3 regions of the Oceanobacillus sp. M60 genome follow, and region 2 is predicted to be linked to each of the others. Evidence: riboswitches for the same ligand, from Rfam matches in the RefSeq annotation. Region 2 holds a riboswitch; each other region holds the start of a gene.
What was found. Region 2 has a riboswitch for S-adenosylmethionine ahead of ACW0TQ_RS16945 (carboxymuconolactone decarboxylase family protein). Riboswitches for the same ligand answer to the same signal wherever they lie in the genome.

Region 1 (10,309 bases), on a different contig from region 2:
AAGGAAAAATGCTCACCGGGAAAGATCACTGTATTATTGATTGCATCTGCAGCCAATTCAATATTGCGTGTTCTTTCAGTATTCCCTTTTTTAAACCTTGTCGTAAAACGATTTAACTCTTTCTCCTTTAATTCTTTTAAAAGGTCTTCATTCACGCGTGCCGGAATCATTTGTTTTGGTACTTGTAGCCGGTTTTTCCCTGCCCCGCCATAATAAGCTTCGTTAATCAGAGTATGAAATTGGTTTACGTCCAGGGTAAATCCTTGTTTTTCTTTGATAATTTCTCCATTTTTATCTATATAAGCATTTTCCGGTTTTTTATAGACCTGCTCCTGCATATATTTTGTTAACCCTTGAATCTCATTCCAATCCAATAACGCTTCATCCATTTCAAATATATACGGCTTTAAATCGATAAGCCAAGAATCATCCTGTTCATCATAAAGTTCCATAACAGCAGCATTCGTTGTATGAGGAAATATAAGAAATAAAAATAGCAATAAAAGTACAATCGTTCGCATCATGACACACCCCTTAAGACTTAGTATGTTTGGGATGCTTTATTTCTATACAGTGAATAAGCTAGGATTTACTGTTACGCGGTGGAGAGTATTCCTTGTTAAAAAGCAAAAAAATTGCCGGGAGATTATCCCGGCAATTTTTAAAAGCTTATCTAAAGTCCCTGTTGTCTTCTAAATATTCACTTGCAACACGGTAGCCTACCAGGGCTGTCAGAGCAAGTAGAACGTAACATAATAAATTCTTCATATCGCTTACCTCCTGTGGAGTAATTTATCAAATACAACTTCAATTCGAATGTTATTTGGTTATTAGAATGGACGGAATTTACCTTTTTTAAGTAATGTTTTAGCACCGCCGACTAAGAATAGAGAACGGTCATCAACAACTTTTTTCATTGCTGCCGCTGCTTTACCGCTTAGTTTTTTACCATCAAGCACGTTTCCGATACCATCAGATAAGCCAAGAGATGCAACTGTTCCTTTGTTAGAGAAAACAAAGTCAGTAATCACTTCATCACGAATCAATGCAACAATGTTATCTGCTGCTTTCGCGCCTTCTTGTACAGCCAGCTGACCAGTTGGAGGGAATGGTTTTCCAGTTTCCGGATCCATTGTCCATGAGCAGTCTCCAAGGATAAAGATATTTTCTTCTCCTTCTGGACGTAAATCTAATCCAACATTTACTTTTCCTTTGAATAATTCAAATCCGGATTCAGCCAATACCGGGTTACCCATTACGCCGCCTGTCCATACAACTGTACCAGCTTTGATTAATTCGTTATCTTCGCCGACAACAAATCCGTCTTCTGTACATTCTTTGATGGCAGTACCAATACGGAATTCTACGCCACGATTTTCTAAGGACTGTTTTCCGTAAGAAACTAAATCTTCATCAAACATAGGTAAAATAGATGGCATTGCCTCTACGTTAATAATTTTTGCTTTGCTGCGATCGATATCGTATTTTTTACATAGCTCAGGTACTTTGTCTGCAAGCTCACCAACAAATTCAATCCCTGTGAATCCGCCGCCGCCGACAACGATGGTAAGCTGCTCGTCACGTTTTTCTTCGCTTGAAGAATACTGAGCAAACTGATATTCAATGTGCTCTGCAATTAATCGGCTGGAATCAATATCTGTGATTGCATAAGCATTCTCTTCCATACCCGGAATGCCAAATGAGTTGGATACAAATCCAAGTGCAAATACAAGATAGTCATAAGCCACTTCGCTGTTTTCAAGAACAACGCGTTTTTCCTCACGCTTCACTTCCGTAACGGTATCGTAAATTAAACGTACACGCTTAGGGTTAACTACATCTGTTAGCATAAAACGTGCCTGATTCGGGGTAATCGTACCCGCTGCTACTTCATGTAACCATGTACTTTCATAATGGTAATTATGTTTGTTGATTAACACAATCTCAGCTTCTTCAGGAGACAGCTGTTGAGTTAAACGTCTTGTTGCAACTAATCCAGCATAGCCTGCACCAAGAACGACTACTTTTGGTTTACTCATAATTCATCTTCCATCCTTTCTATCTTCCACAAATAAAATGTAATGTAATTTCGAACTATCACGTTTAATAGTCACTGCATCTATTATAATATCAAATTTTGCGGGATTAGGCTAATTTTCATTATAATTTCTTTAGAAAACTTAGCGAAACTTGTTTTATCAAAGAACCCGCATGATATATATGCTTATTAATAGGTGCGAAAGTTGAGATTTTAATATTAAAAAACTGCAAATTCGCCAGGCTACAGCAAATTCGCAGTTTTATTTTACCTTATTAATTTAATTATGAAACAGCTGCTTTCTTTCGTAATTTAATCAGCATAGATGGATGCAGTATCGACCTCAGAACCTTTGTGCTCTTCAGAACCTTTATCTGTTTCTGAGTCTGAGTTTTCTCCCTCTTCTTCAGTCTCATGCTCTCCATTATTTTCTTCTTCTTCAGGATTTCCTTCCTCTGATTCCGGCTCTTCACTCTCTACATCTTCAGAATCGGGTTCCTTGTTGTTTGCATTATCATCGTTGCCATTTTCTTCCTCTTCCGGCTGTTTCGGCGGTTGATCCGATTTATCTTTTGAATCTTCTTTCTCTGAATTCTCTTCATTCCTGTCATTTGTGCCGGGCGCCTCAGTTTCAGCTCCAGAATTATTGGAATCAGAAAAGCGGCTATTTTTTTCAGATTGATTCTGATGTACAGAAGCTGTGGAACGTTGCGTATTCGATTCTGATTCTCGGCTTTCTGTATTCTCATTATTTTCACCAGCTGCGTTTTCCTTATTTGAAGCGTTACTGCTTTGTTCACTGTCAGCTGGCTCATCATTTGTTATTTGATTAGATGATGCTTCCTCAGAAGCTATATAATCTTCTTCCTGCACCTCTGTTTCTGGATTTGTGTATGTTTCTTCCTCTGTTTCGGTACCTTGAGTCACAGTACGCTCTTCCTGCACTTCTATTTCATTGTCTTCCTGCTGAAGTATGTTGCGATAATCTAAATTAGCTGTTTGATAAATTTGTTCATTGTCTCCTAATAACCGATTATTCCAGGAGGTTGTAAAAATCTCTACGCTTTCTCCAGTTTGTCCAGTTCCGTCTTCTGTACTCACTTCCATTGAATATTCTACAGAGCGGTTATCCTTATAAATCCCCATGCCAATGATGATAATACAACCTGCTAACATAGAAATGTTTACCCATAATAGCTTTTTTTTGCGCATATATCTTCTTCCTTTTTAAATAGTTTCATTCGGATATTTATTATTTCACCCTTTTTATTATCAGACATATCCAACTCATTCAGAGTAATTGTCCATTTTATAACCATTCAACAATACGTTCACTACACTACCATTGTAATCGTCATCGGAGTCCTTTTCAAATACTTTTCGTTTTTTTCAAGCTTCTTCTTTCTATACACAGCCTCTAAGCCAGTGTTGCCGGCTTTTTCATTTTTAAAAAAATCAAGACTTGATTTTTTTTCCTCGCTCTTGTAAAGTTAACGTAATTATAATTTAATAAAATTCCAATTCTTATCCAGAGAGACGGAGGGACTGGCCCGACGATGTCTCAGCAACCAGCTGCTTCTAGCAAGGTGCTAATTCCAGAAGGGAACTCCCCTTTAAAGATAAGATATGTATCATCACGATATCATACCCTTCTTATCTCATCTCTGGAATAAGAAGGGTTTTTTATTGATTTCACATGGGAAAATCATAAGAAAACAGCATATTCGCGAAAGATAAGCGAATTCATGTTTCTGGATTGAGGAGGCTGAAGGAAAATGAGAAAAATAGAAACAGCATTAGTACAGTTAGGTAATAAAACGGACGAACGGACAGGGGCTATAAATCCGCCTATTTACATGTCAACAGCTTATCAGCACCAGGGAATTGGCCATTCCACAGGTTATGATTATACGCGTACCAAGAATCCGACCAGATCTGTTTTAGAGGAAGGTTTCGCAAAGCTGGAAGAAGGAGATGCTGCTTTCGCCTGCAGCTCAGGAATGGCAGCTATTCAATTAGTTCTCTCCTCCCTGTTTCGTATGGGCGATCACCTTATCGCGACAAAAGATATCTACGGAGGAACTTACCGTATTTTTAATCATTTTGAAAAAGCTTATAATATTTCCGTGACCTATGATGTCTGTCAAAATATCACGGAAACAGAACGATGTATTAACGAAAATACAAAGGCTATCTTTTTAGAAACACCGACGAACCCGTTACTTCAGGAGGTGGATATTGAAAAGTATGCGGAGCTGGCTAAAAAGCATAACCTGCTGCTTATTGTTGATAATACATTTTTAACACCTTATCTCCAGCAGCCAATTACGCTTGGTGCGGATATTGTAGTGCATAGTGCGACAAAATATATCGGCGGCCATAATGATGTTTTAGCCGGTCTGGTCGTAACCAAAAGTCCTGACCTTTCCGAAAAATTATTTGAAATGCATAATGCGTCAGGAGCAACATTATCTGCTTCAGACAGCTGGCTGCTTGTCCGCGGGTTAAAAACACTTGCATTGCGTATGCAGCGTCACGAGGAAAACGCACAAAAAATTGCTGCTTACCTGCGAGACCACTCGTCAATTGGACAGGTTTATTATCCAAATAAAGGCGGCATGCTTTCATTTTGTTTAGAAGATGCCGACCAGGTGCGTTCTTTCTTAGCTAACCTCAACTTAATTGTATTTGCCGAAAGTCTGGGCGGTGTAGAAAGCTTTATTACCTATCCTACAACACAAACACATGCCGATATGCCGGAGGAAGAAAGAGATAACAGAGGAATCGGTGATGACCTTCTTCGTTTCTCTGTAGGAATTGAAGATGCGGAGGATTTAATAGCAGATATTGAGCAGGCGCTGCAGGTTGTCAGTAAAATTTAAAACAATACCCCAAAAAAGAGGCAGCTCATTTTAAAGCTGCCTCTTTTTTAGAGTAAAGATGAAATTATATTCTTCCTTACATATTATTTAATTTGCTCAACATTCAACATATGGAAGCATACAGCCATTTCATCGTATGCTTCCATAATTTAAGGTTCATTTAAGGTTCGTTACCCTTTTATTAAACCTAAATCCACTTTCCATTGTAACCATTGCAGCTGTCTCGTTTTACGAGGTAAGAATTGACGAATATCTTCCTCATGGTACCCAACTTGGAATCTTTTTTCATCCACCAAAATTGGACTTTTCAGCAGTCTTGGGTATTTGTGAATTAATTTCAATAAAGTTTGCAGAGACAAATCCTCTACATTCAAATTCAATTCTTTAAAAATTTTAGAACGGGTTGAAAGTATCTCATCCGTGCCTTCCACAGTCATTTGTAAAATATTCTTTAGTTCGTCAATTGTCAATGGTTGATGTAAAATATTTCGTTCCTTATAAGCAATTCCATTTTTGCGAAACCATTGTCTCGCTTTTCTTGTAGATGAGCAAGATACTCCGTAAATATGCACTGTCATATTCATTCTCCTTATTATTTGACATATTCATTACAAGATTCAAAGTGATTATGATGAAATGAAAGTAAAACATTTCTGCTTCTTCATTCCATTTTTTCTATCTTAGTTTCACTTTAGCATGGAAATGTGGTAAAACTATGGTAAGGTCATAAAAAAAACATGAAATGAAGCTTAATTCATCGAAATAAAGCTTGCTGCTATTATTCCTTCGCTCTATAAATATGCTTCCCCGGCTTCACGATTCCACAATACGCCCTTAAACTTCTGTTTAATAACAGCTTAAATCAAATAATGAACCCCCCCCAAAAAACAAATGACAAAGGTCAACACCATTCTTCTATCTCCGCCATTATCGCAACCAGTTCATCTTCTAATTCTTTTCCTGTATCCGTATCTAATAAATGATTAAATAAGATGGAAAAGATAAGCCGTTCTCCCTTTCCATTGGTTACATAACCGGAAAGAGTGCTGACACCTTCAATGGTTCCTGTTTTTGCCTGAACATCCAGTCCCTTCATACGTTCACGTAAAGTGCCTCCAATCATTTTATCGGCTTCTCCAGCTGCCGGCAGACTGGCTAAAAATTCAGGGAACCACTTTTCCTGCTGGATTTCGTACAGTAAACGCGTCAGTTCTTCGGCTGGAATAAAGTTAGCTGCTGAAATTCCGGAACCATCCTTTAACTGGATTGTATCCAGATTGATTGAATAGGTAGCCAGAGCTTCTTTCACTGCTGCCAGACCCGATTCCCATGAACCGTCATCATATGTTTTACGCCCTAATTCTTTTGTGAGCATCTCACCAATCCCATTATTGCTAAGCTTCATAAAGGGAATAATAATGCCAGTTAATGGCGGTGACTGTTTATGGTAAATACACGCTGCATCTCCCTGAAGCTTTCCTTTTTTTATCCGGCCTTCTAACGCAATACCTTCCTTTTTTAATATTTGCCGGATTGTGTCTGCGATATAATTTTCAATATGTTTAATAGCCATATATACTTCCTGCTTTCCTTCTTTCCTGCCGATTTTTCCTGATATAAAAAAGTGATTTGCTGAATTATTCCGCCTTACAATCAATGCTTCTTCATCTGCTTCTTCTGTCGTTACAGCATCGTTGGTCACCGTAATTCCTTCCGTATGCGGCAGGATTTCTATCTTTGGGGTTGTATGCAATTTTTCCGGGGTAATGATTAATTTAATAGCATTCGTATCATAATCTGTATCTGGAGCAAGTGTTAAAGCAGATACTTCTGAACCATACCCGTATTGCTGATCAGCCCAAATTAAATCATCAGACCAGCGGATATCATCGTACCAGCTGTCATCAAGAATAAAGTCTCCGGATATATTTTTGATCCCACGCTCTTTTAAAGAAGCCACAAACTGTTTATAATCCTTTTCTTGTAAAGTCGGGTCTCCCTTTCCAACCAAATAAACATTACCATGACAGGTTTCCTCCACTACTTTCCCCCCCAAATGAAGCTCGGTTTGAAATGTATATTCAGGACCTAATTTCCTTAATGCCGCTACTGCTGTAAGTATTTTCAAGTTGGAAGCAGGCTGCAGCCGTGTTGATGCATAATAATTAAACAAGCTTGCACCGCTTGTCCCGGAGCGCACACTTATTCCTGAAACACTTCCTTTGTTGTGACATTTGTTTAATAAAAAGTTATTTAGTTTTTGCATCGATTCCACCTCGGATGATGTATTACGTTCTTAATTTTCTAATTCGATATCTATAGGTTAAAATCCTTTTTTCTAGTCAAATACCCTCTCAAACATAAAATCATTTCATATAGTAAACATACAGGGGGTGTAAAAAATGAGTAATTACAATGAATTTGGCGGAGGTTTTGCTCTACTGGTAGTCCTGTTCATCTTATTGATTATTGTAGGTACTTCTTATTGGGGATTCTAGTGATGCCATGATAAACAAATCTTTTCCTCCTCTTCCCTATAATTAATTAGCTTTACGTACGGCTGGCTAAGAAAATAGATCGTGATTATGAACGCTTGTAAAGATAATGCATCAACCTCTTTACAAGCATTTTTTATATGTAATATAAAAACAAGGCGCATGATGGAAAACTACATCGGCGCCTTGTTCCTCTTATTTTGACGGGTCCTTTTCAGGCTCATCATTATCTTCTTTTATTTCTTTCTTTTTGTCTTCCTCAGACATTATATTATTTGCTGAATTTTTGAATTCCCGTAAGGTCTGTCCGGCTGCTTTCCCGATTTCCGGAAGCTTTTTGGGACCGAAAATAATTAAGGCAATGATAACTATCAATATCAAACCCGGAATACCTATGTTTGCTGGACTCATGGAACAACACCTCCATTCTGATTTCATTATAAATCATTTCGATCTATTTTTTAATGGTTACACCCATAAAATTATAACGATTTGCCTTCTTTTTGTGAAATTTGCAGAATGAGCTGACGCATTAAATATGGAAATTGCTCAAATGCATTGGTAACATGCAGCCTTTCTGTACGTTTATGTGCATCATGTCCGAACGGACCTACATTTAATACAGGTGCGTCCAATTTACGCATCAATGAAAACGGCAATTCATACGAATCCCCCCATACCGGCGTATTTTCCTCGTAAACCTGCAGGCCTGTATCACTGCCTTGATAATGTACATAACTCAAATCACAAATTCCATTTAAAAAATGACTCCGTTTGATATCTAATTGAAATTCGTTTTTCGCTTCTTTTTCAACAAAATCAACACAATATTCTACAAAACCGTTACCGCTGGAATTTACAGCAGGATAATAAGGAGGTGCAAATAAAATCACCATGGCTGGCGCAAGCTCCTGACAATGAATCATTAAGCTGTCCGTAATACGAAGCGATTTTTCCCGGTCATCATAGTCATCATGAAAATGAATATCCTTTTTCACATCTTCAACAAATTCCCTGCCCAGTTTATTCCCTGCATACTCTAATAACTCTTTATAAGTAATTACTTTTACATGACCAATCGGCTGCACTTGATTATCCTTGCATATCTTTTTATACCGTTCATTACATTGTGCGGCAGCAGTCTTGGCAACCTGTTCAAATAAAGCAAAAACCTCTTCTGCTGTCCGTTCTAAAAGAAAAATATTGTATAAAGCGGAAGAACGGTACGGAGTCTGAGTGGAATACCGCAGCCGCAAATCTGTTTGCTGCAGTGTAACCGGCAGCGGAGCGGTTTCACCGAGTACCGTTTCCTGAAAAATGGGATTCCATTCCATCTCCCTTGTTAAAAATGAAGAGATAAATGGAGATGTCATTCCGCTCAATGGTTCTCCTGCATGGGTTTCCTTCCCGTAGAATAAAGCTCCAGCTAAAACTTTCCCGATTGTCCCGCTGTAAATATAGTGTGTATTGTCCTTTGGGTCATGCCGAAATGTCGGCTCACTATTTAAAAATAACGTATAGGTTAAATCATGCTGTTTTTGTAATTCCGTCAGAACAGGGATAGCATAACGCATGCCTGCTGAATTCACTTCTTCGTCGGGCACAGTTAATAAAAGCAGGTTAATTGGCCATTCCTCTATACTGGCCTGTTCAATCAGACTCATATGCATCACAAGCCCCATCTTCATATCCATTGTGCCGCGCCCGAATAAGAAATCACCTGATTCTATATCTGCACGAATCTCTCTCGAAAATGTATCCTTTTGTTCCAGATATACTTTCGTAAGCTCCTCCGGCTGTGTTGCGAGCGGCTCAAGTGAACCATATTCCTCGGTATTTACCGTATCAAAATGGCTGATCAAACAAATCGTCTGCGTAGCTTCCGGATGTTTATATAAAGCAGTTAAAAGCTTCCGGCGCTGGTCTGCCTCATGCAGTTTTAAGTAAGCAGGATGGTCATGAAAATAAGTTAAATCCTGAAGCTTTGCATATAGCTTTCTGGGAAATTGCTTTTCTCCTTCTGAAAGACTGATACTCTTCCAGCTCACAAGCTCATTTAAGAGCTGACGTAATTCATCCGCACTGTTCCATTGAAATGCCTCCACGAAAACCCCCGCCTTTCTATTAACCTTCCTTTCTATTATATCAGCAATTGAACACGTTTACATTATTAGCAGTTATTCTCTTTCCAAATAATTTTCCATAGCCAGCTAGATAACAGTTCAGTCTTAGCCGCAAAATATGATATGATTTATAGTATAGAAAATTCATCAGGAGGTTATGTATGGGGAAAAGAATTACACTGTTTCTTTTAACAAATATTTTGGTTATGACGACAATCGTCATTGTCTGGTCCATCCTTACAAGTATATTTGATATTGGACCAAGCTATCGTTCAGATGGCGGAATTGATTATGTTTCTCTCATGATATTCAGTATTGTTGTAGGTTTTACCGGTTCATTTATTTCTTTAGCAATGTCCCGTTGGATGGCTAAGACCATGATGAAGGTGAAAATAGTTGATCCGAATAATATTACTACACAGCAAGAGCGTGACGTTTATGAAAAAGTAGAACGGTTGTCCCGTGCTGCCGGACTTTCACACACACCAGAGGTTGGTATTTACCCGTCACATGAAGTAAATGCTTTTGCAACAGGTCCAAGTAAAAAACGCTCTTTAGTTGCTGTTTCTCAAGGGCTGCTGGACAGTATGGATGATGATGCCGTAGAAGGAGTCATTGCACATGAGGTGGCTCACGTTGCAAATGGCGATATGGTGACAATGACTTTATTACAGGGAATCGTCAATACATTCGTCGTCTTCTTATCCCGGATCGCTGCAATGATCGTTTCCAGATTTGTGCGTTCCGAGCTGCAATGGATTGTTCAATTTG
Region 2 (10,309 bases):
AGGAACGCTCTGTCAGAGATATTTTTCGTTTCTTTAAATCCTGCTGGTAGCTTTCGAATCCCGGCAATTGAATCAGCTGCAATACATGATCAATATCACGGACGACATCCTGAGCTGTATTATCATGCCATTCCTTCTCTAAGGCTTCTTGTGCCTCCTCAGGCTCATCTGCCGGTATTTCCTCATTAGATATTTCCAAAGCAGCTGTGCCCTGCTCTGGAATCACTTGGCGGGCTTGCAGCTCCTCCTTCATTTCCGTAATAATTTCTGCCGGCACTTCCGGGTGTTCTTCCGCCTCATCTAAATAGTTGAAATAAGCTGACTCTTCCTTATCAAGCGCCTGATTAGCCTTTCGTTCTGATGCTTTCTTCTGCCATTCCTCCAATGCTTGTTTTAACTCATTTAATTTACTCTCATTTTTATTTTCAAGTTCTTTTTTCACTTCATTAGCCAGCTGTCTCATCTGTTTCTTAAAATATGATTTTAAACTGGCTGCAATTTCATTTGTATAATTTAAAACATAGTCGCCGTTTATCGTAGCACCTTTACGCAAATTATTTTCCAGCAGCTCATCACTTAATGTCCATTCCAGGAAAGAAACTCCTTTCTCCTGATAGGAAGAGTCGAGCTGGTTGCTTTCAATATACTCATACCACTTATCACGAAGCTTCCATTTTAATGTTGTCTCGACATTCTTTTCTAAAGCTTCCATGAAATTTTGTTTTCGTTCTAATTTAGCTTCTTTTGTTTTTTTACTGCTAGTGAATAACCCGCCGACCTTAAAATCAGACTGTACAGATTCTAAATATTCCTTCGCAAGCTCTCTTAAATCAGCTGGCATCAGATAAGCATTTTTCGCAGTCTGATCCACCTCCGTTAAAAAACCGGCTGCTATCTTTTCCGGCTGCTGCTCCAGATTTTCAATTTCGTTTGTTAAGCTTTCTATTTTCTGAGCCAATAATGCTTCATCAACGTCATCCAGGGATGCTTTCTGATTCGACATTTCCCGATGCACCTTTTCTTTATGGTCACGCACAATTTGTCGAATGCTTGCCTCCATCGTCATATACTCATGCTTCGATTGCAGCATATGAAACACTTTATCTTTCAGCTCTGACCACTCATTGTGCGGTGCTTCCGAATTTTTAAGAGATGTGTAGAAAATGGAAGAAGGGTGCAGATTCCATTGATCAAACGTTTGTTTAATTTTTTTATCAAATTCGACAAAAGGCAATTCTGCTTCATTATGCTTGTCTATCTGGTTGATAACAATCATAAATGGCAGTTCATTTTCCTGCATTGCCTGTAAAAATAATAGATTCACTTCGGATTGCACATGGTTATAATCCGTTACATAAATAAGATAATCCGATAAATGAAGTGAAGCTTCTGTCAGCATCCGATCCACGTCATCTGCAGCATCGATTCCCGGCGTATCTAAAATAGCCGTATCCTGCGGCAAAATGTTATCCCCTGTGCTGATATGCATTTTTTTTATATCATTTTTATTGGTCGCGAACTGCTTGATTTGCTCCAGGTTATACGGTTCGTGATATTCCACCACGTCTCCATTGTGATAAAACACATTGACAGCACCTTCTCCAGATGAGATTTTAACAACATTCGCACTGGTAGGAATCGGACTGTTCGCTAAAATTTCTTCCCCTAATAAATGGTTGATTAAAGAAGACTTCCCCGCAGAAAAATGACCTGTTAGGGTGATAATAAACTCTTGGTTAACGTATTTTTCCAAGATATCAAGCATCTTATCTGCATTTACCTGATCTCCCTTGTTTTTCATTTCATTATAGAGAAACGCAATTTGTTGTTCTGTTACCCTTTTTTCCATATACGTGATCACAAGCCTTTACCCCTTTTTCAACTTATTCATATCTACTTTTAACGTCTATGACGTTTCTTTCTGTCTTTACGAGGTGTGGTTTAAGTACTTTACATAACACCTTCATTATACGCAATATTTGTTTTGATTTCTAGGTGCTAATCAGATTCTGATAAAGTGAAACTGACAAGCCTTCTTTGTTTTTAAAACGGGTGTCTTACAAAAGCCCTTCTATGGGACGAGCAAACACAGTATGCAAACACAATAACATATAAATAACCCCCTGCAGGCAGGAGGTTATCAATCTATTACTTTATTATTTAACAGCATGTTATGATTATTTTATTTTCTAAAATAGCCTTTCCAAAGGGAGATACCGATGATAATAAGACAAAAGATAAATCCGTAAAGCCATACGGAAAGCATCGGATTAACAAACATCCATACTCACCCCCTCTTTAATTTGCCCGGACCTGATTTTTTTCTGTTTCCTTCTCTTGTGGTAAAGAAGGATTTTTCAATATTTTTGCCAGTATCGTAATCGTTGCTATACCAATAAAAGTAGCCGCAGCGCCTGCAGACATGGTACTTGGGATAATACCAGTAAAGTAAATAAAAAGGTAGGAAAACAAACCTGCTGCCATCGAGATTTCTGCCGCTCTCGCTGGAGCTTTTTTCTTACTGTAGATAGCATGTAATATCGGTCCCATCGTTCCTGCAGCAATGCCGGAAATCCCAATCCACATGACATCGCCCATATATGCGGGCGGCCGTAATACAATTAAAAAGGCGATCAGCCCCACCAGTGGAACAGCTAGACGGCTGATTTTGAGCGCAATTTTCTGCGCCTTCTCATTGCTTAGCTTGATAATTTTCTTTTTCACGAGGAATTTCAGGAAAATGTCGTTCGCGAACACCGTAGAAATGGAGACGAATATCCCGTCCGTCGTGGACATGGCTGCAGCAAGAATAACGATTCCAAAAAGAGCTACAAAGATTGCCGGAAAGGCCCAAACTACGTACTCCATCAATGCTAAATCAGCGGCTGCAACATTGTCCCCAAGCGCTGTTCTGCTGTATAATCCTCCAAAAAGAACAAGCAGACAAAAGGCTGCGGTAATAACATAGGTTAGAATCATTTTTCCCAGGTCTCTTTCATGCTTTAAGCCAAGCACTTTATTGAATAAATGCGGTGCAGAAGCAAAGGCCCACTGAATAATAATCGCGCCAGATATTGCTCCAAACGAATAGAAATGGAGCGAATCAGGGTTAAATACGCTTACTAAATTCCCATTCTGCACGCTGAGATTATCTGTAATGCCAGTGAAGGTTGCTGTAACACTTCCTTCCCAGAAAATAATAATTCCGGAAATAAATATAGCTAAGCCTGCAATTGCCATCATAACCGCTTGGACAGCATCTGTATAAATATCAGCAAATGCTCCTCCGGCATAAACATACAGAACAACAATGACTGCGATAAATATCAATCCGCTTGTATAAGACATCCCCAAAAGGTATTCAAAAATTCTTGCTCCTGCTACAAACTGAGCTGCTATATAAAAAATGTTAAAAAGTAAAATCAGCCCAGTTCCCACTCTTAAAATATCACTATTATAGAAGTCACCAAGCCAATCCGGCAGGGAAAGGGACTTTTGTTTTGTATTCAGCTTTCTTACTTTTTTAGCTACCATCAGCACTCCTATTGGCCCGCCGCCGATCATCGCCAAAAACAGCCAGAGGTTAGACAATCCCCAGTCATGAGTCCATCCCGGGTAACCCAGAAAAGTTGCTGCACTTAGATAGGTAGCAGCAAAGGACAGGCCCAGTACATAGGGTCCCAGACTTCCGCCGCCTGTAGCGAAATCACTGATGTTTTTCGTTTTTTTAGCACTTATGTAACCAAGGATCAGCATGACAGCTAGAAATATTGCAAAACCGATCCATGTATAAAGCATAATTGTACTCATCTCTGACCTCCTTGCACATACGAGTAAAACAGGAAATGTACTTCTCCGTTATCTCGGCTGAAAGCTGCCAAGCTTTCGCGCAGGATGATTATCGGGTAAATGGGGTGTTCCATTTCCAAACATATTTTCTCTAAGCGTCTTCCCTTCATATTCAGTCCGGTAAATGCCGCGTTTTTGCAATTCAGGAACAACTAAATCCACAAATTCCCGAAATGTATCCGGAGAATAGGTCTGCGCGATATTGAAACCATCCACGTCACCTTCAAATGCCCATTCTTCCATTCGATCTGCAATTTGTTCAGGTGTTCCGATAAATTTCACCGTACCATTGCCGAGTCCATGATTTTTAACAGCTTCCCGCAGTGTCCATTTCTTATTAGGATCTTTTGTATACATATCCAGATTTCCCTGTACTGCTTCTGTCTGTATATCTTCAATATACTGATCCGGATTATATTTTGAAAAATCGATTCCTGTATGTCCGGAAAGGAGAGACGCAGTTCCTTCGTAGCTGACGTGGTCTGTTAAATCTTCATACTTTGCCAGCGCTTCTTCTTCCGTTGACCCAATGATTGGCAAAATCATAGGAAAAACAAATATATCTTGCCGATTTCTGCCCTGTTCCTCTGTTCGTTTCCGAATATCTGCAACATAGGCCTTTAACGCATCCAAGGAATGATTTTTAGTAAAAACCGCCTCTGCATGTTTCGCTGCAAAATCTCTTCCTTTTGGTGAAGCTCCTGCTTGGAATAAAACAGGCGTACGCTGCGGAGAAGGTTCAACCAAATGCGGACCAGGTACATTGAAAAATTCACCTTCATGATTAATCAAACGAACCTTATCCGGCTGTGCAAATGTATCCTTTGCGCCATCATGAACAACAGCATTGTCATCCCAGCTGTGTTCCCAAAGTTTATAAACGACTTCGAGAAATTCATCTGCACGGTCATAGCGCTGTTCCTTAGGAAGACGGCTGGAAAGGCCAAGATTGACTGCCTCGCTTTCTAAATAAGAAGTCACCACATTCCAGGCAACTCTTCCATTCGTTAAATGATCCAGTGTAGATAGCTGCCTTGCGAGTGCGTATGGTTGTGCATATGTAGCAGAAATTGTTGGCGCAAAGCCGAGATTTTCAGTGACAGCCGCCATAGCAGAAATCGGAATCAATGGATCATGAGCCGGAAGCTGTACAGCATGCCGGACAGCTGCTTCATGACTATTTTCATATACACTGTAGGTTCCAAGCACATCAGCAATAAACATGGCATCAAATTTACCGCGTTCCAGGATTTTTGCTGTTTCTATCCAATATGACAGGTCATTATGTTTTGTCCCCTCGTCCTTTTCATGCTTCCATAATCCTGTCGAGTGAGGGGAAGGTGAATTTTGAATAAATCCATTCAGGTGAATTTGTTTTGTCATCGTTTCGATAAGCTCCTTTTCTCATAAATTTTCATCTTGACCGCTTCACCAAAATCTATAATTGACTATCTCTCATTTGATGCAGTCAGCCATTGATTTTGGTATCGGCCCTTACTTCTGAATTGCTGATTACTTAAGATTCATCGAAAGCATTTAAGGCATTCACACTATGTGCCACTGCGGACCCGGCTTTTAAAGCTGCTGCCACAAAAATCGCTTCTGATATTTCCTCTAGGCTGGATCCTGTTTTTTTGGCGTTTTTCGTATGCAGATCAATGCAATACGGGCAGCCTGTGGTATGTGCTGATGCCACCGCGATAAGCTCTTTCTCCTTTTCGGTCAATTTGCCTGCTTTGATAGATTTATGATCAAAAGCAGCAAATGCCTTGAATGTATCCGCATCAATGTCACCAAATTCGGTTAATCTATTAAAATAGGATGCTTTGTACAGCTCGTCTTTTTCCTCTTCATCAAACGCATTTAGCGCATTCACACCATGAGCAACCGCTGAACCAGCCTTTAGAGCTGTTGCAACAAAAATGGCCTCTGTTACTTCCTCTTTATCAGCGTTATTTTTTTTAGCATTCCCCACATGTAAATCAATGCAGTACGGGCACCCCGTAATGTGCGCTACGGCTACCGCAATTAATTCCTTTAATTTAACTGATAATTCACCCTCAGCTAATGCTTTATCGTTAAAAGCAAAAAAAGTTTGAAACGCTTCCGGTGCATATTCTTTTAATTCTGTTATCCGGTTAAAATAAGATTTTTGATATAAACTATCTGTTTTAGTCAATGAAATCTCTCCTCATACATTTAAAATTTTGGTTTGTCATACAGTGAAACTTCAATTAGTGAAGGTTTTTCGACGCACAACTCTTTATAATAGGACGGTTAATCGCAAAAGCTCTTCGATGGGACGAGTAATCGCAGTCCCAGTCCCAGTTTCAGCCCTAGGACATCGTGAACCTGGTCTGTTTCCTTTGCCCACTGATTTGTGCTGCGATAAAATCATACAAATTGTAAATCCATCTCGTTAATTTTCTTACAGCCACAATAATAATTAAACTTTACCTATCTAATTACTCGGTTTTAAGCCATGCTTGCCCCTTTGAAATTATTCCCTCCCTACCCTTGTTTAAAAATGAAAAAACCCCTTTTCCAGGAGAAGAGGGTTTCTTTACACACTGCCTCATCTCTCAAGTGAAAACTTGCTGGAATTAGCACCATTTTACTGCGTTTCCAGTAATGGTTGCTGCGGGATTATAGGACCAGTTCCTCCCCCGGCTCTTGATAAGGAATTACATTATTTAGTTTTTTAAGATTTCTTCATATGTTATCGAATTCTAAAAAATATGTCAAGTGGAAATTTTAATTTAATGAAGCGTTTCTTGATCAAAATCTATTGATAATATTAGCAGATATCTTTTTGCTGTAAGCGGCGACTGGTTGTTTTATCACATGTAATTATATTTTCCTGCTATAGAGTACGATGCTAAATCGATTGAGCAGCTTTTTTCATCGTGTCCTTAAAATTCATCATTTAGTTTACATAATACAATTATGGTGAATTAATGTTTTTTTGTTTTCAGTAAAAACGCTTAGACCACATTCTAGCCTAAGCGTTTCCATTATTTGTTTACACTGGGTAAACCCCATGTTTTCTCTCGGTAAATTGCTTTTTCTTATTCTGATAAATGGTGAAACGTCTTGCCAGCTCGCTCCGAAGATGATCTGGATCAATGATATCATCAATAATCATTTCGGAAGCTAAGCGGTAAATATCAATGTTCTCTTTATAGGCGGCCTGCTTTTCTGCGATATATGCCTCCCTTTCTTCTTCTGGAAGCTGAGCGATTTTATTTGCTTCTACTGCATTCACTGCTGCTTCCGGTCCCATAACAGCAATCTGTGCATTTGGAAAGGCTAAACAGCAATCCGGATCGAAAGCCGGCCCTGACATCGCGTATAGACCAGCTCCATAAGCCTTTCGGACAATAACAGAAATTTTAGGTACCGTTACCTCACTCATTGCAAACAGCATTTTGGCTCCATGGCGAATAATTCCCTGCTTCTCCACTCTTGTTCCAATCATAAATCCTGGTACATCCGTTAAGAACAGCAGCGGAATTTCAAACGCATCACATAATTGGATAAATTTTGTTGCTTTATCTGCTGAATCCGTAAAAAGAACGCCTCCTTTTACACGTGGCTGATTAGCAATGATTCCTATACTTTGACCGTTGATACGGGCCAGCCCAGTAATTAATTCTGGAGCAAACCGCTTTTTTATTTCACAAAAACTGCCTTCATCAATTGTACGGTCAATCAGTTCATACATATCAAAAGCAGCATTTTGATTTTCTGGAATAATTTCGCTGATTGGCTTATCAAAGCTTTTTGGTTCTACAGATGCTGCTTTTTTTGGCTTCTCACGAAAATTAGCAGGAAAATACGTTAAGTACTTCTGTGCAAATTGAATCGCTTCTTCTTCGGTATCTACTAAAACATCGCCTACTCCTGAGGTTGTACAGTGCATCTTTGCTCCGCCCATTTCCTCTAAAGAAACTTTTTCGCCAATGACCTTTTCAGCCATTCGCGGTGAACCTAAATACATCGATGCGTTCCCTTCAACCATGACAACGATATCACAAAAGGCCGGAATATAGGCACCGCCGGCAGCGGATGGACCAAACAATAAGCAGATTTGCGGCACTCTTCCTGACAGCTTAATTTGATTATAGAAAATACGTCCCGCTCCTCTTCTTCCCGGGAACATATCTATTTGATCTGTAATTCGGGCACCGGCAGAGTCTACCAGATAAACCATGGGCACCTCCAGCCTCTCAGCCGTCTCTTGAATACGTAAAATTTTCTCCACCGTCCGCTGTCCCCAGCTTCCTGCTTTGACGGTCGAATCATTTGCCATCGCACAAACTGTCTGACCGTTTATTTTTCCTGTTACTGTAACCACGCCGTCTGCCGGCAGGTCTTCATCCATCGCATTGGCAAATAAACCATCCTCAAGTATCTCATGAGAATCAAAAAGAAGCTGGATTCTTTCTCTAGCAAAAAGCTTGCCCTTTTCAGCATTGCTGTCGTGATACTTTTGTTTTCCTCCCTTTTTTATTTTTTCTATACGCTCCTTAAGTTCTTGATTCACAGGCATATAAGCATTCTCCTTTCCGGCTTTAACTTCCATGGTAATCAGGCTTTCTTTTCTCTTGAAATGCAAGCAATCCTTCTTTTCTGTCCTTTGTCGGTATTAGTTTTACATAAGCTGCATGTTCCAATTGAACCGCTTCATCTATCGAAAGATCCATTCCTTGATTAATCGCTTGTTTAGCCTGCTTCATAGCAATCGGTCCATTTTGGCTTATTTTCCGGGCAATACTTATTGCTTCGTCTTGTAAAAAAGAAGTGGCGACTGACCGCTCAATCAGTCCAATGGCTAATGCATCCTCTGCTGAAATTGTTTTGGCAGTATAAATAAGCAGTTTCGCCTGGCCGATTCCAATTAATCTTGGCAAACGCTGTGTCCCGCCGGCTCCGGGTATAATCGCCAGAGAGGTTTCCGTCAACCCCAGCTTTACATGATTGGCCGCAATGCGCAGGTCACAGGCTAAAGCGATTTCCAGTCCACCTCCAAAGGCGACGCCATTAATAGCAGCAATTACAGGAACCTCTATTTTTTCTATGGAATCGGCAAGTCTGCTAATTTTCTGTACAGCAGCAACAACTTCCTCCTCATTCATTGCCTTTCGTTCTTTTAAATCTGCTCCGGCACAGAAAGCTTTTTCTCCGCTGGCTGTAATAATCACACAGCGTATAGCACGATCCGTACTGATTTTTTGAATACAATTCTCTAACTCTGTTAGTAACGCGAAAGATAATGCATTGGCTGCTTCCGGCCGATTTAATGTGATAACAGCGATATGATTATCCACTGTTTCTACGTTTACAAGTTGCATAGGCGTTCACTCCAAACTGATTTAGTCAACGATTGCAATCGTATCTCCTTCATTAACAAAATCTCCTTCTTGCACCTTCCATTCCTTCAAAATCCCTTTTCCCTCTGAAGCAATCGGAATTTCCATTTTCATTGACTCTAGAATAACGACATCCTGCCCTTCTTCCACAGCCTCTCCCTGTTGCACTGTAATCTTCCACACATTTCCTGCCATCGATGCTTTAATCTCCATCTTAATTCCCTCCTGTAGTTGGTTGATAATATTTATCTAAAAAGTTTGTTGGTGTATTTCCTTTTTTAAATGCCTCATAGGTGATAATTTCCTGAAGCATCGGTATATTGGTTTTTATCCCTTCTATTTTGAATCGACCAAGCGCTTTTTCCAGCTTATTCCTCGCTTCTGCCCGGTTTTCCCCAAAAACGATCAGTTTTGCAATCATTGGATCATAAAAAGGAGTTACCATATCTCCGGATGCAACAGCACATTCATTACGGACACCTTCTCCTTCAGGCAGTTCCAGTGCTGTGATTTTTCCGGGCGATGGAAAGAATCGAATGGGATCTTCTGCATAAACTCTTATTTCTATCGCATGCCCGTTTCGGGTGATTTCTTCCTGTGTAAAAGACAGTGCCTGCTGATTGGCAATACGAATCTGTTCTTTGACAATATCAATCCCTGTTATTTCTTCTGTGACGGGGTGCTCTACCTGAATACGTGTATTCATTTCCAAAAAATAAAATTGCTCCGATTCATCAACTAAAAATTCAATTGTTCCGGCATTGCTATAATCAATTGCCTCCGCAGCGATAACAGCTGTTTCTCCTAATTTCATGCGAAGTGCTTCAGAAATAGATGGCGATGGGGCTTCTTCTAAGACCTTTTGATTCCGGCGCTGAATAGAGCATTCTCTTTCAAATAAATGAACCGTATGCTGATGACAATCTGCTAAAACCTGTACTTCAATATGCCTGCTGTTTGTTATGTGTTTCTCTAAAAACATTGCTCCATCCCCAAAGAAAGACAAGGCCCGCTTGGAGTTATTTTCAAAAGCTTTTCGCAGTTCATCCGAAGTGTGAACAACCTCCATTCCGATACCTCCACCGCCT
Region 3 (10,309 bases), on a different contig from region 2:
CGCATGTCGCCAATCGAATCCGGATATGGAAGCAATCGGTACGGAAATACCAGAGGCAAGTGCTCCGAATGCATTCATTGAAACAGAATAAATCCCAGTCATCAGCCCCATGCGATAAGGAAAAGTAGACTTAATCAACCCTGGCATCAGGATGTTTCCAACTGCGATTGCCATTCCAGTTAAAATTGTGCCAAAAAGCAACAACTCCATTCCGCCATTTGCCCGAATAAATACACCGATGGACAGGAAAACCATCGCAATCAATAGTGTTATTTCCATTCCAAGTTTGCCAGATATTCTTGGGACAAAGGGAGAGAACAAGCCAAAAGCAAGTAATGGCAGCGTGTTTACCAGTCCAATCATGGCATTGGAAGCTTCCAGTTCTCCGCGGAAAAGTGGAATAAGCGGACCAACAGACGTGATTGGTGAACGCAATGTGGCTGCAATCAATAAAATTGCCAAGAGTAATAAAACGATATAGTATCTTTTTGCAAAAGATTTTTTTGATAAATGCATAATAAATAGGCTTCCTTTATAATGTATTTAAAAACATACAGAGAATCATTCTATCAAAAGAGATTAGTAAATGTAAAGAGATGCTTTTCGTCTGTACAGTATATTTATATAGAACAGCAGATAAAGCGTTTATGCGTAAAAAGAAACATGGCTCAAGGAACCATGCTTCTTTTCTGCTGCAAAAAACTTAGAAAGAAATCAAATTTAATTATCTTATCTTGTTTTCCGAGTAAATTATCCTCCAAAAAATAAATCAAATACATTGCTCGCTGTAGAACTTTCTGTATTGTAAAATTCGGAGTAACCGCAATCCTGACAATAGACAACCGTAAATCGATTATGCTGCACATCAAACACCTTGGATAAACCTGAACCGGTCATGGATACATCCTTTTTATCTGCATTTCGGCTTCCGCATTTCATACAGCCTTCACCTGTTCTCAATTTCATCACCTCTTCAATAAATTTATACGTATAAAGCTATTCCTTGGTTTCACCTCCTTTAAACGTACTTTATTACCGGAAAAATAAAAATATTTGCTATAATTAGAGTCTGACTTAGAATGTTTCTAACTATTGTACGGCAAGCGAAAAGTAATGAGTAAAGCGATTAAGGGAGGGGCAGGATGGTTTTGATTAGAAAAGCAGATGTTACGGATGCAGGCGCAATTGGTAAAGTAAGTGTAGAAAGCTGGCAGACAACTTATCGGGGAATTATGGCAGATAGGGTTTTAAAACGATTATCAGTGGAAGATAGGGTAGAAAATTGGAAAGATACCATTCAAGCTGATGAAAGCACTACATTTGTAGCTGTAGATACGGAGGAACAGATTGGCGGATTCTTGAATATAGCGGTAAAGGAATCAGCTGATTCAGCCCGTATCGGTGAAATTACAGCCGTTTACTTGCTGGAAAACTGGCAAGGGCAAGGAATAGGGAAAATGCTATTATTAACTGGCTTTACATGTTTTGTAGAGCAGTCTATCTATACTGTCCGAGTTGAAGTTCTGTCGGAAAATGACAGCCGTTTGTTCTATGAACAGTTCGGTGCAGAAATGATTGAAAAAAAGAATATTCAAATTGCTGATGACGTGCTTGATTTACTTGTATATGAATGGAAGGATATCAGTAGTATTGTGAAAATGAATTAGCCGTTGTGTTTGGCTGTGAGATGTATGAAATGACTAAAAATAAAGGTAGGGATGGAGAGGGAAAACGATGAATAATATCATACAAGATTTGACGGAATGGATAAACAGGCAGGAAAAACATATCATTATCGGTATTACAGGGCACGGAGGAGCCGGGAAGACGACATTTGCAGACCAATTGAAGCAAGTTTTCTGCCAGGATGCAAATTTGATATGTACAGATCCGTATATCGTCCATTCAGCGCTTCGAAGAGACACTCAAATTACGTATACTTTTCAAAATGAAGTCCGTACGGCTAAGATGACGGCCTGCCATCCTTTGGCTCATTATACAGAAGCGTTGGAACGTGATATACAAATGACGCTTGCAGGTATGAAATGGAGCACAATCGATAGAGATTATCTACCGAGTAAATTAATCGATCCAAATAAAAAACTTACTATTTTTGAAGGGATGAGTGTGGCATTTATAAACCCTGATTATTTAGATTTGCAAATTTACCTTTATACGGATGGACAGACCGAATTAACCCGTCGTTCCAGTCGGGATACTACGGAACGAAATCGAAATCTGGAGAATATACAAAAATCACATCAGGAAAGAAGAATACAATACAGCCATTTTATGCATCCATTGAAAGAGAAGGCAGATATTATTCTTTTTACGGATAAACAAGGGATGCATATAGAGAAACAGCAATTATCAATCGAATAATCAAAGCTTATTTTATTGGGAAGGGGCTTTATTTATGGAAATAAAGGAATTAACAACAGAACAAGCATGGCGGGAGGCGTATAAGGTAATGCGTCAATTGCGAGTGCATCTTGATGAATCCGGCTATCTGGAACTTGTAAAAGAAGCAGTGGAGGTAGATCGTTACCATTTAGCCGCTTTGTACGAAGGAATGAAAATGGTTGCTGTTGTCGGGTTTAAACCAATGACCACACTGTATTATGGCAGATTTGTATGGGTATGTGATTTAGTAACAGATGAACATAGTCGTTCGAAGGGGTATGGAGAACAGCTCTTGAAATTTGTCCATCAATGGGCAGAGCAACATAATTTTTCATCTGTTGCTTTATCGTCAGGCTTGCAGCGTCAGGATGCACATCGGTTTTATCAAAAAAGAATGGGGTATTCGAAGGTGAGTTATGTTTTTAAAAAAGAGCTTTAATGATAGAGCATGTCCTTATCACGTTATACATTTTTCACCTGCAAAATAGTTGAGTTTGAAATCGAGAAGCGTATAATAAATAATATTAAAAAAAGTACAGGTTATTCCATGTGAAATGTGGGAACCTAAACACATTGGAATTTAGGGTAACAAAATGTATGACGAAGAAAGGAACATTGGATGAAGAAAGCACAATCGAAAAAAACAAGAAAGGCAATGCTTTTTTCAAGAGGATTGATTATTATCATCGGCGGGTTCATTACTGCGTATGGACTAGAAGCTGTATTGATACCTAATAATGTTTCTGATGGCGGTGTAACCGGGTTAAGTATTGTCGGTTCGCAGTGGACCGGATTGCCATTAGGAATCCTGATTGCTATTTTAAACATTCCCTTTATTTACTTAGGATATAAACAAATCGGCAAGAGTTTTGCAATCTTCTCTATCCTCGGTATTGCTTCTTTGGCTATAAGCACCAGCCTGATGCATCATATTCCAACTATTATTGAAATCGAAGGAGATACCCTGCTTGTCACTGTTGTCGGCGGGATCATTATTGGATTTGGCATGGGACTGGCACTACGTAATGGAGGAGCGTTGGATGGGATTGATATGCTTGCTGTATTATTATCCCGAAAGCTGCCTTTTGGAACGAGTGACTTAATATTATTTCTGAATTTATTTGTATTTATCGTAGTGTCCACGGTGTTTGGATTAAGAGGGGCCCTGATGTCCGGTATTGCTTATTACATAGCTTCCAAGGTCATTCATATTATTGAAGAAGGATTAAGCAGTACAAAAGCAGTTTATATCATTACCGAGCATGCAGATGAGATGATGAAAGAAATTGGCGACCGGCTGGGACGTGCCTGTACATTACAGCATGTAGAAGGCGGCTACTCCAAAAAGGAATTTAAACAAATTAAATGTGTGATTACACGACTGGAAGAAAGTAAAATGAAAGAAACGATTCAAGATATCGATGCCACTTCATTTGTAACTGTCTATGATGTGTCAGAAGTACGCGGCGGTAATTTTAAATAAAGCATCGACTTCTCTTAAATCAAAAAAGGCAGCCAATGAATCCATTTCATTGGCTGCCTTTTGATTAGTATAGGGTGAAAAAGCTTATTGTACGAAGGGGTACACGATAGCTTATGATTTTGCTCTGAATATATCCGCAACTGCATGAAATACCTCAACACCTTGATAAGTGAAAACGGACAATGCAGTCAGTGAAAAGAACCCAATAACAATTAATCTGAAAATCATCATAGTTTTTGCCTCCTCTTTTAATTTTTAATTTTTTTATTAAAAGAGGCTTAAACCACGAAATTGGATTGATAGAAAACAGGTGTCAGCAGCTGTTTCGTACGGTTGACCCGCACAATCGTAGTGAATAAACAGAGACTGCCTAATAAGAATAAGGTAATGACTAAACCTGGACTTGCTATAAATGATTTATCTTGCTGGTCATTTCCGCCAACGCCTAAATCAGGTGACGATTGGGAATCAATCAGTATTTCATGATCGGTGAGAACGTAGCTGTGATGTACACCTGGGAATAATTGTGTCATTGGCAAAAGGATAATCATTAAAGCAATCATCAAATATCTATTCAACATCTACGCCCCCTTCCGTATGATAAATATATTTTTTGATTCGATTTCTTAAAGCGAAAGAATTAATTATACCAATAATGAAGAATAAATTCAATATAATGTCTACATGTTTTAGAATTAATTTGTATTATATGCTTATTTTTCGGGTGTGTCTATACTTTTTGAACATTTTATGAATTTTTCTCCATGAAATTAACATTCCTTTTTTTTACGGAATTTAAACATCTGCTTAGAGATATAAAGCCGTGCGTGTTTGGAACTTCTCTCTATGATATGAGATATTTACAAGATTCATTCAAACCGATTCAAAAACCGCTGAAATATTTTTAAAATTTCTTATTGACATGGAATTCAAATAGATATATAGTTATCTACAACAAATAAATAGCAATACATTTTCTTATCCAGAGAGGTGGAGGGACTGGCCCTTCGAAGCCTCGGCAACAGACTTATAAAAGAACTGTGCCAATTCCAGTAGCGTTAGCTAGCAGATAAGAAGAGACATTGATATCGTACTCAAAACCTCTTCTTTCTGAAAGAAGAGGTTTTTTCGTGTCTATATCGACTTATCCGCAGCGAACCAAATAATTAAAAGCTTACAGGAGGAATGGAACGATGGCGAAAAGAAGTTTGGAAGAGCGATTAAAGCAAGGAACAGTTATTGCAGGGGAAGGATATTTATTTGAATTGGAGCGCAGAGGGTATTTGCAGGCGGGCTCCTTTGTACCCGAAGTAGCGCTGGATAACCCGGAAACGCTAAAGGCAGTTTATCGTGATTACATGAAAGCAGGTTCCGATGTAGTGCTTGCCTTTACATACAACGCACACCGAGAAAAAATGCGCATTATCGGTAAAGAGGACTTATTAGAGCCTCTAAATAGAAATGCTATTAAATTAGCGAAGGAAGTAGCAAAGGAACATCCGACAGAGGAAGCTCTGGTTGCAGGAAATATATCGAACACCAATATTTTTAATCCGGAAGATCAGGAATCCAAGGATAAAGTCAGAGCGATGTTTAATGAAATGGTTTCATGGTGTAAGGATGAGGATGTTGACTATATTAACGGAGAAACTTTTTATTACCATGAAGAAGCATTGATTGCTTTAGAGGAAATTAAAAAATATGATTTACCGGCAGTTATTACCTTGGGATTAATGGGTGAAAACATTTTACGTGATGGTTACACAGTGGAAGAGTCATGTAAGATTTTAGAGGATAACGGCGCCTTGGTTGTTGGGATGAACTGTTTCCGGGGGCCGGACACGATGCAGCCGTATTTAGAAAAGATTCGTGACAAAGTAGACGGGTATGTTGGAGCACTGCCGATTCCATACCGGACAACAGAAGAGAATCCAACCTTCTTTAACTTGCCGGATGGAGGGTGCAGCTGTCATTTACCAACGGAAACAACCTTCCCGACTTCTCTGGATCCGCTATATCATAACCGCTATGAGCTGGCAGAATGGGCGAAACAAGCACATAGCATCGGCGTGAATTATATCGGTTTATGCTGTGGAGCTTCACCGGCAATGCTGCGTGCGGTTGCGGAAGCTGTCGGCATCGAAACAATTAATTCAATTTATTCTCCAGATATGCATAAACACTTTTTATTTGGTGAAGATGAAACATTGCAGGATCATATCACAGATTACAAAACAAAAGCGTAAAACAATATATTGGGAGGCGGCTTATCATGACAGTTACCAAAGAAAATGAAATCTTACACGCGTTAGAAACACTAAAATCAAAAACATGGGTAGATTTAACACATACATTCGGTCCTAATTCGCCGCATTTTGCCGCATTTAAAGATGCCGAGTTTGAAACATTATATACGCATGATGACGGGTTTTTCGCACAGCAGTTCAGTGTTTCCGGACAATATGGCACACATATTGATGCACCTATTCATTTTGTTCGTGATCAGCGCTATTTAGAGGAGCTGGATTTAAAAGAAGTTGTCCTCCCAATCGTTGTGATTGATAAATCAGAAGCAGCCGGAGAAAACCATAATTATATTTTAACGGTGGAGGACATTTTAGCTTTTGAAGAGGTGCATGGAAAGGTTGAAGCGGGTACATTTGTCGCGTTACGGACAGATTGGAGCAAGCGCTGGCCGGATAAAGGTGCATTTGAGAATAAGGATGAGAATGGAGACAGTCATTTACCCGGATGGGGGCTCGATGCTCTGAAGTTCTTATTTGAAGAAAGACAGATTAAAGCAGTGGGTCATGAAACGTTTGACACGGATGCGGCTGTGGATGCCAGAAAAAATGGTTCATTGATCGGCGAGTATTATGTATTAGAGCAGGATACTTTTCAAGTAGAGCTGCTGACGAATCTGGATCAATTGCCGGCAAAAGGAGCTGTGATTTTCAATATTAGTCCCAAGCCTGAAAAAGCAAGCGGTTTTCCAGTTCGATCGTTTGCCATTTTGCCATAATAAATACTATCTACCAAAAAGGGAGAAGGAATAACATGACAAAAACAGCAGTGAAAGCACCATTTCGTGCAGACCATGTCGGAAGTTTATTGCGGCCGGAACGGATTCATCAAGCTAGAAAGAACTTTCAAGAAGGAGCTATTTCCAAAGCGGATCTTCATCAGATTGAAACAGAAGAAATCAAACGTATCGTAGATAAGCAGATTGAAGTCGGCTTAAGCGCTGTTACGGACGGGGAATTCAGACGCCGCTTTTGGCATACGGATTTTCAAGAGCATCTAAACGGTGTGGAAGGATATGTGCCGGATACAGGATTTCAATTTGTTGGAGAAGAAACAGAACGCTATAATGTGCGTGTCACAGGAAAGGTTTCCTTTAATCCGGATCACCCGCATGTTAAGGAGTTTGTGGAATTCAAAGAAATCGTCGGAGACCGTGCGATTGCCAAACAAACGATTCCAAGTCCGAATCAATTATTTGGGAAAGGAATTGTAAATCCCGAGGTTTATCCAAGTATTGCAGAATATGCAGAGGATGTCATCCAAACCTATCGTGATGCAATCAAAGCTTTTTATGATGCGGGATGCCGCTACCTTCAGCTGGATGATGTGTATATTGCGGGGTTAAATGTAGAGAATTTCCCGACAACGGAAGATGGAAAGGACCGTCAGTATTTTATTGACTTGGCACTGTATGTACTAAACAGCGTGTTGGAAGACAAACCAGAAGATTTGACGATTACCACGCATCTTTGTCGTGGAAATTATCGTTCGAAATGGGCATTTGAAGGAAGCTATGCAAAAATAGCCCCTACTTTATTTGCCAAAGAAAAAGTAGATGGTTTCTTCTTGGAATATGATGATGACCGCTCTGGCGGTTTTGAACCGCTGGATTACATTCCAAATGGCGGACCGCGTGTAGTATTGGGTGTATTTACTTCAAAGCATGGGGAATTAGAAGATAAAGCAAATATTAAAGCAAGAATTGAAGAAGCGTCGCAGTATGTTCCAAAAGATCAGCTATGCATCAGCCCGCAATGCGGCTTTGCATCGACCCATCATGGGAATCTGTTAACAGAGGAAGAGCAATGGAACAAGCTGAAATATATCGTGGATACGGCTAAAGAAATATGGGGAGAATAAAAAACACGTTTATAAAGAAAAATGCGTTATCACATTGTATGGAAAATAAATAAACAACCAAACAGGCTGAGGGAGATTGGAACCCTTGAGCCTGTTTTTTCATGCCAACCAAGCACAACTTAATAGATATAAAGATAGAAATAGTGCTAGAATAGGGGTAACTGGAAAAATAGTTCGAAAGTGGGGAAATGACTTTGACAGAGATTTGTATGATACGCCACGGAGAAACAAATTGGAATAAAGAAAAAAGAATTCAAGGCAAGACAGATATCCCTTTAAATGAAACGGGAAAATCGCAAGCGGGAGTTTGCTGCGCGGCTGCAATGCAATTTGAACCGACTGTATTAATTACCAGTCCCTTAGCTCGTGCAAAGGTAACAGCAGAAATTATTAATCAGAAACTGCAGCTGCCGCTTCATGAAATGAGGGCTTTTGTAGAGCGGTCTTATGGAGATGCGGAGGGGATGACGATAGAGGATAGAAATCGTTATTTCCCTGATCGTGAGGCTATCCCGAATGTGGAGACGTTTGAAGATTTAAAGCAGAGAGGGATAAAAGGATTAGAGGAAGTGTGCGTGAGATATCCGGACGAACGTGTTCTTATCGTTTCCCATGGCGCATTAATCAATAGTCTGTTGTCTGTGATTTCAAAAGGAGAGCTGGGTACAGGGGTTACCTTTCTCCAAAATACATCGATTACAAAATTTACTTGTGAAAAAGGGGAATGGCGTGTGGTTGATTATAATAATACAGACCATCTTACGCCTGTAAATGAGTAATCATTGCGATAAAAAACGTATCAATTTAAATTAGAGAGATGTTCAAAAAAGGGGGGATATGGATGAAAATGAATTTTGTGAAGGTAGAGGTGCTGATTGCAGAGGAATATATCAGCAGTTTGCGGGAGCAGCTTCATGAACATGGGTTTCTGCACTACGGCAATCAGGATAACGTACTTTCTTATACAAAATACAATCACTATTCCCGTCCTTTGGAGTTAGCTTCTTTGGAAATGGCTTTGCCGATAGAAAGCGAATTTTTTCAAACTCTCTATAAGGCGGAGTTTCGTTGTATGATTCACCAGATTGAAAAGGTAAAGAAAATCATCCATGATATCCACCCGAGTGATTATCCTGTTATGTATTTTATTCCTATCCTTGAGTAGTTAAAAGCAGCCATATCTAGATCAGATACGGCTGCTTTTTATATACATTTAATGCTTTCAATGCTGACCTCTATTATCTATACACAATTCCGCCATCTGTGATAATAGCTTGTCCGGTAATATAGTCGGAATCATCTGAAGCTAAGAAGGATACAAGGTTAGCGACATCCTCCGGCTCTTGAGAACGACCTAAGGAGATGCCGTCAACAAATTGCTTATAAGCGTCTCCACGTTCCATATTGTCATAGTATTTCACCATTTCTTCATCGATACGATCCCACATTGCTGTACCTGCAACACCTGGGCAGTATGCATTGACACGAATGTTATATGGTGCAAGCTCTTTTGAAGCGGAATGCGTGAAAGAACGGACCGCGTGTTTAGTTGCAGAGTAAGTACCCAGCATTTCATAGGATTCATGCCCGGCGATACTGCATGCATTAATGACTTTCCCTTTTGTATCCTGTTTAATAAATTGATCCGCAGCAGCCTGTGTACCAAATACTGTACCATTTACGTTTACTGAAAATGTTTTATTCAGCTGATTTTCGTCAATTTCAAGGAATGGAGAAACAACATCAACTCCAGCATTGTTCACAAAAACATCCAGCTGTCCAAAAGCATCTACAGCTTCTTTGACAAGATTAAATTGGTCCTCTCGTTTAGACACATCTCCGACAACGGCAATGGAATCTACACCGGCATCTTTAAATTCTTTTAATGTACTGTCCAGCATCTCTTTATTAATATCATGCAGAACGATTTTGAAACCATCTTCACCAAGACGTTTTGCGATACCTTTTCCTAAACCGCCTGCAGAACCTGTAATAATTGCCACTTTTGACATAGAAAAGACCTCCAAATAAATTTACTTTAAATAATTAGATGTAGTTTTTTGCATCTAGTTATACTATTCCTCTTTTAAGGAGTTTAAAACATGCATAATTAGAAAAAGTTTTTGGGAAATCTTTAGAAAGATGTTTCCTTTTAAGAGGTAATTTTTCAGTGATTATTTATACACCTAAAATGTAACGATAAATTGAAGTTTAAAAGCTGCAAACTTTGAAATAATAAAACAAAAGCGTATGCTTAAG

Region 1: another riboswitch for S-adenosylmethionine. It lies ahead of ACW0TQ_RS06450 (methionine biosynthesis PLP-dependent protein); the one in region 2 lies ahead of ACW0TQ_RS16945 (carboxymuconolactone decarboxylase family protein).
Region 3: another riboswitch for S-adenosylmethionine. It lies ahead of ACW0TQ_RS02115 (homocysteine S-methyltransferase family protein); the one in region 2 lies ahead of ACW0TQ_RS16945 (carboxymuconolactone decarboxylase family protein).

Annotation. Positions count from the first base shown of each region.
Region 1 covers NZ_JBSSNH010000002.1:452,232-462,540, forward strand. Annotated here, with positions in the region: gene ACW0TQ_RS06435 (VanW family protein) at 1-524, opposite strand, end outside; gene ACW0TQ_RS06440 (NAD(P)/FAD-dependent oxidoreductase) at 831-2,039, opposite strand; gene ACW0TQ_RS06445 (hypothetical protein) at 2,351-3,250, opposite strand; SAM riboswitch class I at 3,560-3,664, shown strand; gene ACW0TQ_RS06450 (methionine biosynthesis PLP-dependent protein) at 3,814-4,920, shown strand; gene spx (transcriptional regulator Spx) at 5,091-5,498, opposite strand; gene dacB (D-alanyl-D-alanine carboxypeptidase/D-alanyl-D-alanine endopeptidase) at 5,822-7,186, opposite strand; gene ACW0TQ_RS06465 (YjcZ family sporulation protein) at 7,323-7,418, shown strand; gene tatA (twin-arginine translocase TatA/TatE family subunit) at 7,611-7,826, opposite strand; gene ACW0TQ_RS06475 (M20/M25/M40 family metallo-hydrolase) at 7,898-9,520, opposite strand; gene htpX (protease HtpX) at 9,700-10,309, shown strand, end outside.
Region 2 covers NZ_JBSSNH010000007.1:17,350-27,658, forward strand. Annotated here, with positions in the region: gene ACW0TQ_RS16930 (dynamin family protein) at 1-1,861, opposite strand, end outside; gene ACW0TQ_RS16935 (sodium:solute symporter family protein) at 2,299-3,810, opposite strand; gene ACW0TQ_RS16940 (LLM class flavin-dependent oxidoreductase) at 3,859-5,232, opposite strand; gene ACW0TQ_RS16945 (carboxymuconolactone decarboxylase family protein) at 5,366-6,034, opposite strand; SAM riboswitch class I at 6,422-6,532, opposite strand; gene ACW0TQ_RS16950 (acyl-CoA carboxylase subunit beta) at 6,872-8,401, opposite strand; gene ACW0TQ_RS16955 (enoyl-CoA hydratase) at 8,424-9,203, opposite strand; gene ACW0TQ_RS16960 (acetyl-CoA carboxylase biotin carboxyl carrier protein subunit) at 9,225-9,434, opposite strand; gene ACW0TQ_RS16965 (acetyl-CoA carboxylase biotin carboxylase subunit) at 9,436-10,309, opposite strand, start outside.
Region 3 covers NZ_JBSSNH010000001.1:413,616-423,924, reverse strand. Annotated here, with positions in the region: gene ACW0TQ_RS02150 (CynX/NimT family MFS transporter) at 1-516, opposite strand, end outside; gene ACW0TQ_RS02145 (zinc ribbon domain-containing protein) at 751-966, opposite strand; gene ACW0TQ_RS02140 (GNAT family N-acetyltransferase) at 1,143-1,667, shown strand; gene ACW0TQ_RS02135 (phosphoribulokinase) at 1,735-2,382, shown strand; gene ACW0TQ_RS02130 (GNAT family N-acetyltransferase) at 2,417-2,842, shown strand; gene ACW0TQ_RS02125 (YitT family protein) at 3,023-3,886, shown strand; gene ACW0TQ_RS02120 (hypothetical protein) at 4,165-4,467, opposite strand; SAM riboswitch class I at 4,862-4,962, shown strand; gene ACW0TQ_RS02115 (homocysteine S-methyltransferase family protein) at 5,080-6,132, shown strand; gene ACW0TQ_RS02110 (cyclase family protein) at 6,159-6,908, shown strand; gene ACW0TQ_RS02105 (5-methyltetrahydropteroyltriglutamate--homocysteine S-methyltransferase) at 6,944-8,050, shown strand; gene ACW0TQ_RS02100 (histidine phosphatase family protein) at 8,245-8,829, shown strand; gene ACW0TQ_RS02095 (hypothetical protein) at 8,892-9,215, shown strand; gene ACW0TQ_RS02090 (acetoin reductase) at 9,289-10,062, opposite strand.